3 regions of the Pantoea rwandensis genome follow, and region 1 is predicted to be linked to each of the others. Evidence: predicted binding sites of a transcription regulator. Region 1 holds the regulator's gene; each other region holds the start of a gene.
What was found. The regulator Fur, encoded in region 1, represses iron uptake genes when iron is present. The targets are predictions, from matches to a motif close to ATAATAATGAGAACNACTATCAA.
Positions count from the first base shown of each region.

Region 1 (5,846 bases):
AACGTGCTGGCGTAATAGGCCATTCAATGGGCGGTAAAATCGCCATGGCGCTCAGTGCCGTGGCCCCCGAACGTATTGAGAAAATGGTGTTGATCGACATTGCGCCGGTGGATTATCAAACCCGCCGCCACGATGAAATCTTCGCCGGTATCCGCGCCGTGACAGCGGCGGGCGTGTCCCGTCGCAGTGAAGCGGCCGAGGTGATGCGTCATCATGTCGCTGAAGAGGGGGTGATTCAGTTTATCCTCAAGTCCTTTGTGGAGGGCGAGTGGCGCTTTAACGTGCCGGTGCTGTGGGACAACTACACCACGATTTCTGGCTGGGAGGAGGTTCCGGCCTGGCCACATCCCGCATTGTTTATTCGCGGTGGCGATTCCCCTTATCTGGACAATCAGCATCGTGATGCACTGCTGCGTCAGTTCCCTCACGCCCATGCGCACGTGATCAGCGGCGCCGGTCATTGGGTACATGCTGAAAAACCTGATGCGGTTTTGCGCGCAGTTCGTCGCTTTTTTAACCTGTAAAAGCAAAAGCTTGCCGTATGCGGTTTAGGGTTGGCGTCGCGGATGGTGCTGGAGTATGATGTCGCGCTAAAAATTTGCCGCGGATGATTTTTTCGCCGTGGTCGGGCCGATAATGTATAAATCGCGCAGCGCCTTTCCGCCGTTCGCGCCCACTCAGTTTCACAAATCATGGCAAAAGAACAGACAGACCGTACCACGCTTGATCTTTTTGCAGACGAGCGGCGTCCCGGTCGCCCCAAAACCAGCCTGCTGACACGCGACGAACAGTTGCGTATCAACAAACGTAACCAGCTCAAGCGCGATAAAGTGCGAGGGCTGCGTCGTGTTGAGCTGAAAATGTCCAGCGAAGCGGTTGACGCCCTGAACACGCTGGCCGAGCAACAAAACATCAGCCGCAGCGAATTGATTGAACAAATGCTGCTAGCGCAACTCAAACTGTCTTAGCGCGCTGACCGCACGCAGGAACACAAAGTTCAGGCTTTACTCGTTCCGCCCTTTTCAACGGTCTGCTATCATTCGCTAACATGTGCAGTCAATTGACTTACTTTCACAATCAGGCTTTAAGAGGTTACTTAACCCATGGCAATCGTAGGCATTTTCTTCGGCAGCGATACCGGCAACACTGAAAACATTGCAAAAATGATCCAGAAACAACTGGGTAAAGATGTCGCCGAAGTGCATGACATTGCTAAGAGCACCAAAGAAGATCTCGCAGCGTTCGACATCCTGCTGCTAGGTATTCCTACCTGGTATTACGGCGAAGCACAGTGTGACTGGGATGACTTCTTCCCTACGCTGGAAGAGATCGACTTTAATGGCAAACTGGTGGCGCTGTTTGGCTGTGGCGACCAGGAAGATTATGCAGAGTATTTCTGTGATGCGATGGGCACGATTCGCGACATCATTGAGCCCAACGGCGCGGTGATCGTGGGCCACTGGCCGACCGAGGGTTATCATTTTGAAGCCTCAAAAGGTCTGGCCGATGACAAACACTTCCTCGGCCTGGCGATTGACGAAGATCGTCAACCTGAGTTGACCAACGAACGCGTTGACGCCTGGGTGAAACAGATTTTTGATGAGCTGCAGTTGAAAGAGATCATCGAAGCCTGATGCCTCGCCTCCCCAATGTGAGCGCTGGCTCACGTTGGGGCAAAGGAAATTCCTATAAAAATAATAGCTACGGTTTTTTAACTTTTCCCCGCAAATCTGTAGAATACCCGCAATGGTCATCCGCTTATTCCTCTGATTGTTGACTGAGGCTGAGTGAAATGGAAACCCAAACCACACCGTTCCGCGCTGGCGTAGGCGATGTTTATCCTTACGACTTTTGTTGATTTGCGCGCTACCCTGGTTTTCATTTCACTGCTTGAGTTCTATAATGAGACGCAAATGAGAATACGCGTGACCTAAACATTCAAGGCCCCTGCGCCGTAAGTGACATGCAAAGTAACAGGACAATATCCGAATGACTGACAACAACTCCGCATTGAAGAAGGCTGGCCTGAAAGTCACTCTCCCAAGATTGAAAATTTTGGAAGTGCTTCAGGGACCGGGCCCCGAGTCCCATCACGTCAGTGCGGAAGATTTGTATAAGCGCCTGATCGATATGGGCGAAGAGATTGGCCTGGCAACGGTTTATCGCGTTCTTAACCAGTTTGATGACGCGGGTATCGTCACCCGTCATAACTTCGAAGGCGGCAAATCCGTATTCGAACTGACTCAGCAGCATCACCATGACCACTTGATCTGCCTGGATTGTGGCAAAGTGATCGAATTCAGTGATGAATCAATCGAAACGCGTCAGCGTGAGATTGCTACTCGCCACGGCATCAAACTCAGCAACCACAGCCTGTACTTGTACGGTCACTGTGCACTGGGAGACTGCCGCGAAGACGATACGCTCCACGATAAGTAATTGAGTGTGCTATGCAATATAAAAAAACCGGTGCTGGTCACCGGTTTTTTTATGCCTGTTATCAAGCGATAAAGGTTTCGTGGAGGTAGCGCCAGCGAGGAATGGTGGTGCTGCAATCCAGCACAGCCAAAGAGATGCGTGTTTGATGGGTGCCGTTCAACATCTGCAGTTCACGATACTGAATCGTCACTTCCTGGCTCTGTTGAGAAATGATGGCATGCTCACTGGTGGCAATGCGCAGCCCTTCCCGCTGACCGTGCAGTTTGCGAAACAGCACTTCGGTCTCATTCAGATCCAGCTGCTTACCCAGCGGCGTCACCATTTTGAAATCCGGGTGAAAGTGTGACAAAAGCAGTTCCATGCTGTCATCACTGCCTTCTACCTGGTTAAAAACACGTTCAATAAGCTGATGTAATACCACCACGCTATGCTTAGCTTCCAGGGCGAGACTTGTCATTTTTTTTCCTTTGATAACCCGCAGAGCTCTATTTAGAGCGCATAGCCTACCTGAAATACAATTTTTCACACTCGCAAATGGGTTAATTTTGCTAAAGTCAGAATTGTCGCAAAATAGACAACAAGCACAGCTTGCCGCCTTCAGCATAATTCATTGCCCGTGGCGAATTACAGGCAATAAAAAAGGGCGATTGCTCGCCCTTTCATGATCATATTGTGCTATCGACGAAAGATATTACTCGCCAATCTTCGCGAAAGTATCACGCAGTCCAACCGTGCGGTTAAACACCAATTTACCCGGCTGTGAGTAGACGCTATCGGCACAGAAATAGCCTTCACGTTCAAACTGATAAGCTGCGGTAGTGGCAGCTTCACGCAAACCTGACTCCACGAAGCCCTGTTTGATTTCCAGCGAGTTCGGGTTAATGGTGGTGAGGAAATCCTCAGCCGCCGCTGGGTTTGGCACGCTGAACAGACGGTCGTAAAGACGGAACTCAGCTGGCAGTCCATGAATGGCGGAAACCCAGTGGATCACACCTTTCACTTTGCGACCATCCGCCGGATCCTTGCTCAGGGTATCGACATCACAAGTGGCATAGATGCAGGTAATGTTACCCTCTTCGTCTTTCGCCACACGCTCAGCACGAATCACATAAGCATTGCGCAGACGCACTTCTTTGCCCAGAACCAAACGTTTGTACTGTTTGTTGGCTTCTTCACGGAAGTCAGCGCGATCGATCCACACTTCACGGCTGAACGACACTTCACGCGTGCCCATCTCCGGCTTGTTTGGATGATTAGGCATGGTCAGCGTTTCTTCGTGGCCGGCGGGCAGGTTTTCGATCACCACTTTCAACGGGTCGAGTACCGCCATCGCGCGTGGTGCGTTCTCATTGAGATCGTCACGAATACAGGATTCCAGCGACGCCATCTCAACGATGTTGTCCTGTTTAGTCACGCCGATGCGGCGGCAGAATTCACGAATCGAGGCCGCGCTGTAACCACGACGGCGCAAACCTGAAACAGTCAGCATGCGGGGATCGTCCCAGCCTTCCACTACTTTCTCGGTGACCAGCTGCGTCAGCTTACGCTTCGACATCACCGCGTACTCCAGATTCAGACGCGAGAATTCGTACTGACGCGGATGCTGCGGAATGGTGATGTTGTCCAGCACCCAATCGTAGAGGCGACGGTTGTCCTGGAACTCCAGCGTACACAATGAGTGGGTAATGCCTTCGATCGCATCCGAAATGCAGTGCGTGAAGTCGTACATCGGGTAGATGCACCACTTGCTGCCGGTCTGATGGTGATCGGCAAACTTAATGCGGTACAGCACCGGATCGCGCATCACAATGAAGCTGGATGCCATGTCGATTTTGGCACGCAGACACGCTTTACCTTCCTCGAAACCGCCATCACGCATCTTCTGGAACAGCGCAAGGTTCTCTTCCACGCTGCGGTCGCGGTACGGGCTGTTTTTACCCGGCGCAGTCAGAGTGCCGCGATATTCACGGATCTCTTCCGCCGACAACTCATCAACGTAAGCCAGACCTTTATTGATCAGCTCAACGGCGTAGTTAAACAGTTGGTCGAAATAGTCTGAGGAGTAACGAATGTTGCCGCTCCACTCAAAGCCCAGCCATTGCACGTCACGCTTGATGGATTCAACGAACTCCAGATCTTCTTTCACCGGGTTAGTATCGTCAAAACGCAGGTTGCACTGTCCTTGATAATCTTGGGCGATACCAAAGTTCAGGCAGATAGATTTCGCATGGCCAATATGCAGATAACCATTGGGCTCAGGCGGGAAACGGGTATGCACACTGCTGTGCTTACCGCTCGCCAAGTCTTCGTCGATGATCTGACGAATAAAGTTCGTTGGGCGGGCTTCAGCCTCACTCATCTCAAAATCCTCAAAACAATAGCGGGTGATTTGTACCACGAAGTAACGGAGTATGATCCACAAAGCGCAGGAGGGAAACAACCGTTTGTTGGTCGTTTTAAAACAAAAAAGGCAGGAATTGCTTCCTGCCTTCTGGCTAAATCACAAGGACTTAGTTTTTCACTTCATACAACGGTGTCACACCTGCAACCACTGAACCGCTTGCCAGCAGATTCAGTCCGGCGAAATCATCGCTGTTGCTGACCACCACCGGGCTGATCATTGAGCGCGCGTTGGCGTTGAGGAAGTCCAGATCCATCTCCAGAATCGGCTGACCAGCAGTGACGGTTGCCCCCTCTTCCACCAGACGTGTGAAGCCTTTTCCTTCCAGCGCCACGGTGTCCAGGCCCATGTGTACCACGATCTCAACGCCGTTAGCGGCTTCCAGACAGAACGCATGGTTGGTGTTGAAGATTTTCACCACGGTACCGGCAATCGGTGCCACCACGGTTTTGTCCGTTGGTTTGATTGCCAGACCATCGCCCACCGCTTTGCTGGCGAACGCCTCATCCGGGACTGCGTCCAGCGCGACAATCTCACCGGTCACCGGTGCCACCAGCGTAGCAATCACCGCTTTTTCAGTGTTCAGCACGGCCTGGGGTTTAGTCGCGACCGGCGCAGCGGCGGCAGGAGCGGAAGCCGCAGCAACCGGGCCTTTGCTCAATACTGTTTTCATTGCGGTGGCGATACTTTCAGCCTGAGTGCCGACAATCACCTGCACGCTCTGTTTGTTCAAACGAATCACACCGGACGCACCCAAACGTTTCGCCACGCCTTCATTCACCTGGGCTGAGTCTTTGACGTTCAGACGCAGACGGGTAATGCAGGCATCGATGTTGGTCAGGTTGTCTGAACCGCCGATGGCAGCAATGTAGCGGCGTGCCAGTGATTCAGTCTGGCTTTCACCATTACCGCTATGGTCGACGTTAACGTCATAACCATCAGTTTCATCGCCCGCAGACAATTCGCGGCCCGGGGTCATCAGGTTGAATTTCTGAATAGTGAAACG
Region 1 covers NZ_CP009454.1:3,552,548-3,558,393, forward strand. The annotation lists gene ybfF (esterase) at 1-524, shown strand, start outside; gene ybfE (LexA regulated protein) at 693-968, shown strand; gene fldA (flavodoxin FldA) at 1,104-1,634, shown strand; gene fur (ferric iron uptake transcriptional regulator) at 1,990-2,439, shown strand; gene LH22_RS16260 (hypothetical protein) at 2,501-2,896, opposite strand; gene glnS (glutamine--tRNA ligase) at 3,131-4,798, opposite strand; gene nagE (N-acetylglucosamine-specific PTS transporter subunit IIBC) at 4,950-5,846, opposite strand, start outside.

Region 2 (5,846 bases), 1.7 Mb from region 1:
TGTGCCTTAGCCAGACGCGCCAGTAGATCGGCAATCGCTTTAAGCTTACCGGCATCATGTAAGGCCTCGTCACGCGCCAGCGCATACGAATAACCCGACATAATGCCTTTGCCGCCGCCGTCAGCAACGCGCACCGTGCCATCTACAGCAGTGGAGGTAGCGATATAAGGTTCCCATGGCGCCCAGGCCGATACGGCTCCTGAAGTCAGTGCGGCGCGACCATCAACAGGGCCAAGGAAACGCAGCGTGACATCGTCTGGTTTTAAACCAGCACGCTCCAGCAACCCAAGCAGGAGATAGTGGCCCCATCCGCCGCGATTGACCGCAATCTGCTTGCCTTTCAAATCCTGCAAACGGTGAATTCCGGCATCGGGACGCGTCAGCAGCGCGATACTGTCAGGATTGTTCTGCCATGCGCCCACGGCTTTCACCGGCGCGCCAGCCGCGAACACAAACAGGAACGGCAGATCGCCCGTGAAGCCGACATCCAATGCACCGGCATTCAAGGCTTCCTGCACAGGTGCACCCGAATCAAATGCCGTGAGTTTCAGATCGTAGGGCAGATTATTGAGTTCGCCTGACGCTTTTAACGCAGCAAAGCGGTCACCTTTGACATCGCCCAATCGCAGCGTGACTTTATCAGCGGCGAACAGTGGATTGAGTGTGGAGAGCGCCAGCGCAACACCGGTAAACAGTGCAGCCAGACGCATCAGGCGCTCCTTTTGTCATTGGCGTTAAGCGCGGCCACTTTTTCACGCGTCAGCGGAATGAGTTCTTCGCCGTATTCCACCGCATCATTCAGCGGATCGAAGCCGCGAATCAGCACGCTGTGGATGCCCAGACGATAGTAATCCAGCAGCGCGTCAGAAACCTGATCGGCGGTACCCACCAGTGCAGTGGAGTTGTAGCCGCCTTGCACCAGTTTAGCCACGCCAGTCCACAGCACTTTGTCCAGACGATCGCCTTCATTGGCGGCGGCCAGCAGGCGCTGTGCCCCGACGCTTTGCGGCTTAGGTTTGCCAAAGGCGAAGCCGGTCTCTTGCAACTGTTTTTCGGCCAGTTCGCGGATATGCTCGGCTCGCTCCCAGGCTTCTTTCTCGGTTTTACCGATAATCGGGCGGAACGAGATGTTGAAGTCGATTTCACGTCCGTGCTGGGCCGCAGCGGCTCGCACGGTGCGCACCGTCTCTTCCGCTCCTTTCAGCGGTTCGCCCCACAAGGCAAACACATCGGCATGGCGTGCAGCCACCTCAATGGCTTCCTGTGACGATCCGCCAAAATACACCGGCAGTTTTTTCTGCACGGGCTTGATGGCTGAAAACGCCTGCTCAGCCTGGTAAAAGTTTCCCTTATGATCATAAGGCTGGCTGGACTCCAGGCTCTGCCTGAGCACGGTGAGGAACTCGTCGCTGCGTGCATAGCGTTCGGCTTTATTCAGGAAATCGCCATCGCGACGCTGCTCGATATCGCTACCGCCGCTGATGATATGCACCGCCAGACGACCATCGGTCAGTTGATCCAACGTTGCCAGCTTGCGTGCGGCCAGGGTCGGTGCGACAAAGCCCGGACGGTGTGCCAGCAGGAATTTCAGTGAGGAAGTGTGTGCCGCCGCGTGGGCGGTGACCAGAAAGCCATCCGGTTGATCGGACCAATACCCCACCAAAATACGGTCAAAGCCCGCTTCTTCATGGGCGCGAGCGAAACGTGCGATGTAATCTTTATCAAACAGCGGGCCGCTGGCGGGGATGATCTCGGAAGCCAGTCGGTGGCCAATCATGCCAAGAAATTGAATGCTCATACGATTCTCCAGATGTGACGTTATGGAGAAAAGCTACGGGCGCAGGCAACCGTGAAGGAAATTCAATATTGTGCAAAGGTTTTGCGTTTAGCGGGGAAGTGGCGATTGGCGGGGATAAGCGGGAATCGAAGTGAGATAGAACAGAAAGGCATAATTAAGAAGAGAAGGGCGAGCCGCAGCTCGCCCTAAACATCAGAAGGCCAGAACCAGACCGGCGATAGCGGCAGAAAGCACGCTCACCAGGGTTGAACCGTACAGCAATTTCAGGCCGAAGCGTGAAACCACGTTACCCTGTTCTTCGTTCAAACCTTTAATCGCACCTGCCACAATCCCAATAGAAGAGAAGTTAGCGAAGGACACAAGGAACACTGACAGAATGCCTTCCGCATGCGGTGACAGCTGACCGGCGATTTTCTGCAGATCCATCATCGCCACGAATTCGTTAGAAACCAGCTTGGTCGCCATGATACTGCCCACCTGCAGCGCTTCGCTGGACGGCACGCCCATCACCCACGCGAACGGGTAGAACACATAACCCAGCACACCCTGGAAGCTGATGCCGAAGATCAGGTCAAACAGCGCGTTCAGGCCAGAAATCAGGGCGATAAAACCAATCAGCATGGCGGCAACGATGATCGCCACTTTGAAACCGGCGAGGATGTATTCACCCAGCATTTCGAAGAAGCTCTGACCCTTGTGCAGATCCTGCAACTGCAGATCTTCTTCGCTATCAACGCGATAAGGGTTGATCAGTGACAACACGATAAAGGTACTGAACATGTTCAGTACCAGTGCAGCAACTACATACTTCGGTTGCAGCATAGTCATGTAGGCGCCCACGATGGACATGGAAACCGTCGACATCGCCGTTGCAGCCATGGTGTACATGCGACGCTGCGACATTTTGCCGAGGATATCTTTATACGCGATAAAGTTTTCTGACTGTCCCAAAATCAGTGAGCTTACGGCGTTAAAGGATTCCAGTTTGCCCATACCGTTCACTTTTGACAGCACGGTACCGATGCCGCGGATCACCCATGGCAGGATACGGAAATGCTGCAAAATACCGATCAGCGCCGAGATAAATACGATCGGGCACAGAACATTAAGGAAGAAGAACGCCAGGCCTTTGTCGTTCATGTTGCCAAACACGAAGTTGGTACCTTCGGCGGCATACTTGAGCAGATGATCAAACAGACCTGCAAACCCTTTGACGAAGCCGAGGCCCGCCTCAGAGTTAAGGAAGAACCACGCCAGCAGAACTTCGATCACCAGAAGCTGAACGATGTAACGAATGCGGATGCTTTTACGATCGTGACTGACCAATAAGGCCAGTGCGGCTACCACCACTAATGCCAATAGAAAGTGCAAAATATGGGACATGTCGGCTCCAAATTTGAGGAGGGTTGTATTTTGTTGCGTATTCTATGTAACGCGTTACTTAAAAACGAGATCAAAACCACATTATAAGTATTCGGTATCGACAAATTTCTAAGAATAGTCTCACCGCTCACAACGTCTTCACAAAGCCTTCACAAGAAATATCCACAAAAACATTGTCTATAAAATAACCCGGGAGTAGAGTGATTCCTGTTGCAAACATTTTGGCAAGAACTGGCTTTACCGCAAGGTATAGCAATGGCTATACTTCATAGCATCATCTATTAATACGATAACTATAATCAAATTTCACTTGCCTTGAGCGCCCGCTAAGCTGCACGGGTCAACAAGCGTTAGGACAGGGTCCACACTATGTCAGAAAGTCGCACCGCTGAGCGCGCCGCTCGCGGAGCCAGAAAGATCAAGCTCGCGCTGCTGGGCCCCGCCTTCATCGCGGCGATTGGTTATATCGATCCCGGTAACTTTGCCACCAACATTCAGGCAGGTGCGGCCTACGGCTACAAACTGCTGTGGGTGGTGGTCTGGGCCAATGTGATGGCGATGCTGATTCAGCTGATGTCGGCCAAACTCGGTATAGCCACCGGTAAAAATCTTGCAGAACATATCCGCGATCGTTTTCCGCGCCCGGCGGTGTGGTTCTACTGGGTGCAGGCGGAAATCATCGCCATGGCCACTGACCTTGCTGAATTTATCGGTGCGGCGCTGGGCTTTAAATTATTACTGGGGATTTCGCTACTGCAAGGCGCAGTGCTCACGGGGGTCGCCACCTACCTGATTTTGATGCTGCAAAGCCGGGGGCAGAAGCCGCTGGAATTGGTGATTGGCGGCCTGCTGTTGTTTGTCGCCGCTGCCTATATTGTTGAGCTGTTTTTCTCGCAGCCGAAAGTGAGTGAACTGGTCACCGGTATGGCGCTGCCTTCGCTGCCAACCTCTGACGCGGTGTTCCTCGCTGCCGGTGTGCTGGGTGCCACCATCATGCCGCACGTGATTTACCTGCACTCGGCACTGACGCAACACGGTAACATTGGCAGCAAAGCGGATCGCTACTCATCAACCAAACTGGATGTGGCAATTGCCATGACCATTGCCGGCTTTGTGAATCTGGCGATGATGGCGACTGCGGCGGCGGCTTTTCACTTCAGTGGCCACACCAGCATCGTTGACCTCGATCAGGCTTATTTAACGCTGCAACCTTTATTGGGCCGCGCAGCAGCCATTGTATTTGGATTAAGTCTGGTGGCGGCAGGCTTGTCTTCTACTGTGGTGGGAACGCTGGCGGGGCAAGTCGTGATGCAGGGCTTTATTCGCTTCCACATTCCGCTGTGGCTGCGCCGCACTATCACCATGCTGCCTTCCTTTATCGTGATCTGGGCCGGATGGGATCCTACACGCATTCTGGTGATGAGCCAGGTACTGTTGAGTTTCGGTATCGCACTGGCGTTGATCCCGCTGTTGGCCTTTACCGGCAACCGTGAGTTGATGGGCGATGAGATGGTCAATTCACGCCTGATGCAGAACGCCGGACGCCTGATAGTGGTGCTGGTAGTGGCATTGAATCTCTATCTGTTGGTGGGCGAGGCGCTCGGCTGGTAACTCTTTGCCTGGTCAACACGAAGAAAAGAAAATCCCGGCTTTTAAGCCGGGATTTTTATATTAATGATGGTGGTGATCGTGATGGTCGCGGCGATCATCATGACGATGGTCATGGCGCCAATGCTCACGGCGTTCCCGTTCATGCCAGCGGCGTTCGCGCTCACGTTCGTAAGCCTCATGGCGACGCCACTCTTCATGACGCCACCAGCGGTGATCGTTGTAGCGATAACGGTCATTCCACCAACGCGGCTCGCGCCAGCGGCCGCCATCCCAATAGTAACCTCGACGGTCGCGATCGCCGAGATGCAGCGTGACACCCGGAGCCAGCGTCAGGGTGGCACTGTTGGCTTCTGCTGTGTGCATTGCCAGGGGTGAAAGTGTTGCCAGCAAGGCGGCAAACAAAATTGCACGTTTCATAACTTCTCCTTTTCAGTGGCTTATCACTGCCACCGTTGCGCTAGTGTGCCACATCGGTCCAGTGTTGCCTTGAGAGTGAGTCTGAAAACGTTGCGGGAAATCTGAATTGAGAATTTTCTGCTGCGGAAAATACCCGGCATGAGCCGGGTAGGTAAGCGTTTACACTAATATGTTATGAATCGCTTCGATCTCTTCAGTTGTCAGCATGGGCTGGCTTAGCATCTCAACGGCATCATCAATTTGCGTAGTTTTACTCGCACCAATCAGCACCGAAGTCACACGCGCATCACGTAGCACCCAGCTCAGCGCCATTTGCGCCAGCTTCTGCCCACGCTGTTGCGCGATGGCCTGTAGCTTACGCACTTTTTCCATCTTCTCTTGCGTCAACTGGCTCTCATTGAGGAATTGACTGCCGCTGGCGGCACGCGAATCCTCCGGGATGCCTTGCAGATAGCGATCGGTCAACACGCCGCCGGCCAGCGGAGAGAAAGCGATGCAGCCGACGCCATTATCACCTAGCACATCCAGTAAACCTTGCTCTTCCGGTGCACGTTCGAACATGGAATATTTCGGCTGATGAATCAGGCAAGGGGTGCCCAGATCGCGCAGAATGGCGATCGCTTCGGCTGCTTTATCT
Region 2 covers NZ_CP009454.1:1,813,483-1,819,328, forward strand. The annotation lists gene LH22_RS08295 (ABC transporter substrate-binding protein) at 1-710, opposite strand, end outside; gene LH22_RS08300 (LLM class flavin-dependent oxidoreductase) at 710-1,798, opposite strand; gene LH22_RS08305 (NupC/NupG family nucleoside CNT transporter) at 1,991-3,181, opposite strand; gene LH22_RS08310 (Nramp family divalent metal transporter) at 3,551-4,792, shown strand; gene LH22_RS08315 (DUF2502 domain-containing protein) at 4,853-5,209, opposite strand; gene mgrA (L-glyceraldehyde 3-phosphate reductase) at 5,369-5,846, opposite strand, start outside.
Region 2: a site for Fur is predicted at 3,462-3,484, ahead of LH22_RS08310 (Nramp family divalent metal transporter). Genes of this name have one in related genera too.

Region 3 (5,846 bases), 1.9 Mb from region 1:
ATGTAAAACACCCATCTGCTATCCCATCGAGTCACAAGGATTCTATTTTAACCATCTGTGGCATCGCAGACGTTGATCTCACCGATGCGGCACGAAATGGTTTAGGTTTTGTTTAAATATTTACTGTTTTAAGCGCGCAAAGCCCGCTTTCAGGTCGTTCAGCAGGTCATCAACGTGTTCAAGACCAATGTGCAAACGCACCAGCGTACCGTTGAAATCGACGCCGCCTGCCGGGCGAATCTCCGCCAGCTCTTCCGGTTGGTTGGCCAGAATCAGGGATTCATAGCCACCCCATGAATAAGCCATGCTGAAATGGTGGAAGTGATCGAGGTAATTAGCCAGCTGCTCACGGCTCAATTTTTCATGCAGGATGAAGGAAAACAGTCCACTGCTGCCGTTGAAATCACGCTGCCAGAATTCATGGCCTTTACTCTGTGCCAGCGCCGGATGGTTGACGCGCGCCACTTCCGGTTGTACTGCCAGCCATTCCGCGACCTGCAAACCGCTCTCTTCATGCTGGCGCAAACGCGTACCAAGTGTGCGCAAACCGCGGCTGGCCATGTACGCCGTATCGGCATCCACCATCTGGCCCATCAGGTACGAATTCTCTCGCAGCTGCGGCCAGCAACGTTCATTGGCGACGGCGGTGCCAATCATCGCGTCGCTGTGGCCAATAATGTATTTGGTGCCTGCCTGAATCGAAATATCGATGCCATGTTCCAGCGCGTTAAACAACACACCCGCCGCCCAGGTATTATCGATCATGATGATCGCATCGGGTGCTTTGGCGCGCACGGCGGCCACGATGGCAGGAATATCCTGCACTTCCATGGTGATGGAAGCGGGAGACTCGAGGAACACCACGCGGGTATTTGGCTGAATCAGTTCACCGATCTCACTGCCAATGCAGTGATCAAAGAAGGTGGTGGTGACATTGAGCTTACTGAGAATTTTGGTGCAGAAATCCTGCGTTGGCTCATAGACCGCGCCGCTCACCAGAATGTGATCGCCCGCTTCGACAAAGGAGATAATCGCATTGGATACTGCAGCCGCACCACACGGATAAAGCGCGCAACCCGCGCCGCCTTCCAGTTCGGTCATGGCGTCTTGCAGCGAGAAGTGGGTGAGGGTGCCACGGCGGCCATAAAAAAGCTCGCCCGATGCACGACCCGCGGTCGCCCGTTTTTTGTCAGCAACCGTGTCAAAAACCAGTGAAGATGCGCGTTGAATGACGCTGTTAACTGAGCCCTGAGTGTAACGTTTGCTTCGTCCCGCGCTAACCAGCGTGGTATCAATTTTATTCGTTGCCATCACTGCCTTTCCTGACACTTACCACATAACATCCACGTTACCACGAAACACCGCAGTGGGTTGCGCCTGATTGCGGATTATCAGAGTGACGCCAGTATTCTGTAAATCATTTGCCAAATTGTGGAAATACAAGACACTTTTGGATTGTAAATAGTAATGAGAACTACTATCACTTCGGTCAATTTTTTTGCTATGATCCGCGCTTCAATCGTGAACTGTGCAACAGAAGTTGGAGACGCAGCGTGGTAGCCAGTGATTTGATGCAAACGGACCTCTCCGTTTGGGGCATGTATCAGCATGCCGATATCGTGGTAAAAGTGGTGATGATTGGCCTGTTACTGGCCTCGGTTGTCACCTGGGCGATTTTCTTCGGCAAGTTTGCTGAGCTGAGCGGGGCGAAACGTCGCCTGAAACGCGAACAGCAGGCGCTGGGCGAAGCACGTTCGCTCAATGATGCTTACCGCGCCGCTGAAAGCTTCAACAGCAACAGCCACAGTGCGGTGTTGCTGAACGATGCGCAGAACGAGTTGGAACTCTCTGCGGGTACCGAAGACCTTGATGGCATTAAGGAACGTACCAGCTTCCGCCTTGAGCGTCGCGTTGCGGCTTTCAGCCGTCATGCCGGCCGCGGTAACGGCTTCCTCGCTACCATCGGTTCTGTTGCTCCCTTCATCGGCCTGTTTGGTACCGTGTGGGGCATCATGAACAGCTTTATCGGTATCGCTAAAACTCAGACCACCAACCTCGCTGTTGTGGCGCCGGGCATCGCAGAAGCGTTGCTGGCGACCGCGATTGGTCTGGTTGCCGCTATTCCTGCTGTTGTTATCTACAACGTCTTCGCGCGCATGATTGCCAGCTACAAAGCCTCATTGGGTGATGTTGCGGCCCAGGTGATGCTGCTGCAGAGCCGCGATCTGGATCTCGGCAACGTGGATACCGCGAAAGAAGCGACCCGTCCGGCGGCGGCACAGAAACTGCGCGTAGGATAAGTAATATGGCGATGCGTTTAAACGATGATTCGGTAGGCGATGGCGAAATGCATGAAATCAACGTGACGCCGTTTATCGACGTTATGCTGGTTCTGCTGATCATCTTTATGGTCGCCGCGCCATTAGCCACGGTGGATGTGCGCGTTAATCTGCCTGCGTCCACCAGCGCACCGCAACCGCGTCCGGAAAAACCAGTTTATCTGTCCATCAAAGAAGATAAGCAGATTTATATCGGCAACGATGCGGTGACCAAAGAGACGCTGGTGAATGCGCTGACGGCGCAGACCGAAGGCAAGAAAGACACCACCATCTTCTTCCAGGCGGATAAGTCAGTGGATTATGAAACGCTGATGAGCGTGATGGATCAATTGCGTGAAGCGGGTTATTTGAAGATTGGTTTGATGGGCATGGAGACGGTGAAGAAGTAATTCCCCCTCTGATCGCTCACAAGGGCCGCTATCAATAGCGGCCCTTTTTGTTTGCTTCCGCCGCCAATGTTAATTTTTTGTTACTTTTGGTCTTACTTTTGTAAACTGCAATGGTGAAGCGGATCACATCTATTCCTGGCGCAACCCGCTACAACGGAAGAAAAACCCAGGAAGGACAATATGAGCGCGAGTCAATCTTTACAAAAACCATCGCAAGGCGGTGCCAAGACCATCTTTAGCGTTACCAGCGGTAACTTTCTTGAGATGTACGATTTTATGGTGTTTGGCTATTACGCTACGGCGATCGCCAAAACCTTTTTCCCCGGAGATGATCCCTTTGCTTCACTGATGCTCACGCTGATGACCTTTGGCGCGGGCTTCCTGATGCGTCCACTTGGCGCGATTATTCTGGGTGCCTACATTGACCATCACGGACGCCGTAAAGGGCTGTTACTGACATTAGGCTTGATGGCGTTGGGCACACTCACCATCGCCCTGGTGCCGGGCTATGCCACGTTGGGGGCTGCCGCGCCGATTCTGATTCTGCTGGGTCGTTTGCTGCAGGGCTTCTCTGCGGGCGTGGAGTTGGGCGGTGTGTCGGTTTATCTGTCTGAAGTGGCGCCAAAAGGACGCAAAGGTTTCTATGTTAGCTGGCAGTCCGGTAGCCAGCAGGTCGCGGTGATCTTCGCTGCGCTGCTTGGCCTCGGTCTTAATCATCTACTGGCGAAGGAAGCGGTCACCGAGTGGGGCTGGCGTATTCCGTTCGTGGTCGGTTGTATGATTGTGCCGTTCCTGTTCTGGATCCGCCGCATGCTGGAAGAAACCGAAGCGTTCAGCAAGCGCAAGCAGCATCCAACTATGGGACAGATTATGCGCTCGGTCGGTGAGAACTGGGCATTGGTGCTGGCGGGTATGCTGATGGTGGTGACTACCACGGTGATGTTCTACATGATCACCGCCTTCACCCCGACCTTCGGTAAAACCGTGCTGATGATGAGCGATGAGCAGAGTTTTATGGTGACGCTGTTCGTCGGTATCTCTAACCTGATTTGGTTGCCCGTCATGGGCTCGCTGTCGGACCGCATAGGGCGTCGTCCGCTGCTGATCACCTTCACCATCCTGATGATTCTGACCACCTGGCCGGTGCTGCACTGGCTGGTGGGATCACCTACGTTTGCGCATCTGGTGGAAGCGGAGCTGTGGTTATCGTTCCTGTATGCCAGCTATAACGGGGCGATGGTGGTTTACCTGGCGGAAATTATGCCGGCTGAAGTGCGCGCCACCGGCTTCTCACTGGCGTACAGCCTGGCGACCGCGCTGTTTGGTGGCTTCACGCCAGCAGTTTCAAGCTACCTAATCCATGCCACGGGCGATAAAGCGATGCCCGGCGTGTGGTTGTCATTCGCTGCGGTGTGTGGATTGATCGGCACGCTGCTGATTGGCCGCATGGTGAAACAATATCAGGCGCGCCATGGCGGCACGCCGGTGGGGGCTTCGCTGTAACGTCCTGGCTGACAACGGGTCACATGTCAGGCCGTTGAGAAGCCATTCGAATAAAGCAGCCTCTTTCTGAAGGGGCTGCTTTTTTGTTTGTGTAGGGGGACTCATTCATCGGGCCCTTATCAACAGACTAGATCGTCGCCAATGTCCTGCCTAAAACGACAGGTCCACCACCACGCTGTCCGTGTAACTCCCCGCCGCTGGCGTATTCTGCGTCGTCAGAATCTGCGCGGTATAGGTGAAGTTGCGCGTCACCAGATCCGCGTTAAGAGAGGTGGCGCTGGCGCTGCTCCAGCGGTCGGTGCCGGTCGGTCCCCAGCGCGTTGTGGTGGTGGTGCCCTTGTAGATGTCGTACGCCAGTCGGTTGGTGCCGCTCGCCATCTGGCGCGTGGTGCCGCTGTAGTAACTACCATTGCTCAACCCCACAGTGAAGGTGCTGCCTTTTGAACACACCACGTTGATGGTCTGCTGCACCGTGGAGAAACTTCCCACCAGCGGCGCGCTGCCAAAACTCACGTTAGGAGCGGTGATGGTGGTGCAGTCATTCGTCACTATCAGGTTAACGGTAATCGGCATCGCGGTGCCGGTACTGGTTTGCACCGTTCCTACGCACAAACCTGCTACGTTCAACCCGGCACATACCGTATAACTCACCGTTATGGTTATCGTCGTGGTGTAAGTGCCGGCTGCAATCACCTGTCCCGTTAGGGTGCGGAAATAGAGCGGAATATTAAAGTTAAGGCTGTTCCCAAGCGCCAGCAGCAAGGCCGAGCTCCAGCGATAGCTGCCGCCCTGTTGCAACTCTGTGGCGCAGGCGCTGTCGATGCACATCTGAATCGGAATGCTGTCGGTGCCAGTGCTCGAACTTTTCAACACCGCGCGCGTGCCGCTGAGATAGGTCGCAGTGGTGAAGGCGTATGTGACGTTATCGGTGCCCAACAGCGAAAGCGTGCCGGAACCACAGTTGACGTTGGTGGTGCTGGAAGTGTTCTGCACGGTAGAGCCAACCGCGAAGGTGGTCACGGAGCCGAAGGTCGCCGCTGGGGCCGATAAACTACAAAGCGCATAACTGGTGCCCGGCAAGATAAACAGCGCCAGCAGCAAAAAAATCTTTCTCATGGTGAGATTCCTGACTGTGAATTATTGGCCGTGCTGACCGCCGAACCCGGTGCCGGCGGCGGCAGATCGCACGTCAGCGGACCGTAGGTTTCCAGCGCTTTTGGCTGGCCGTCTGCAATGGTCAGCGTGGTATCACAACTGCGCCCATCAGGCGTCATGACATGAATCGGGTTTTCAGCGCTCAGGTTCTCCATCCAGACAATGCCATCCCATCCGATATATTCCGTACCCTGATTAGGGCGCAACACCTGGCTGGAGATTGGCAACGGTTGCCCCTGTTTATCATGCAGCACCACACTGGCGGCACGCAGGCGCTCTACCGGGAAGTTCAGCAGGTAACCACTTTTCCGTTTCACTGCAAAACGCTGTTCCACCTTTGGCGCGGTGCGGTCAGCCGGTAAATCCAGGGTATCGATGTCATATTTCGCGCCGTAGTAACTGCTGATCGAGGGCACCAGCAAATAGCCCTGATTATCGGTGCGTCCCATTTCCTGGTTTT
Region 3 covers NZ_CP009454.1:1,155,893-1,161,738, forward strand. The annotation lists gene LH22_RS05410 (DedA family protein) at 1-15, opposite strand, end outside; gene metC (cystathionine beta-lyase) at 121-1,311, opposite strand; gene exbB (tol-pal system-associated acyl-CoA thioesterase) at 1,572-2,300, shown strand; gene exbD (TonB system transport protein ExbD) at 2,306-2,728, shown strand; gene LH22_RS05430 (MFS transporter) at 2,909-4,231, shown strand; gene LH22_RS05435 (Csu type fimbrial protein) at 4,382-5,347, opposite strand; gene LH22_RS05440 (fimbria/pilus outer membrane usher protein) at 5,344-5,846, opposite strand, start outside.
Region 3: a site for Fur is predicted at 1,462-1,484, ahead of exbB (tol-pal system-associated acyl-CoA thioesterase). Genes of this name have one in related genera too.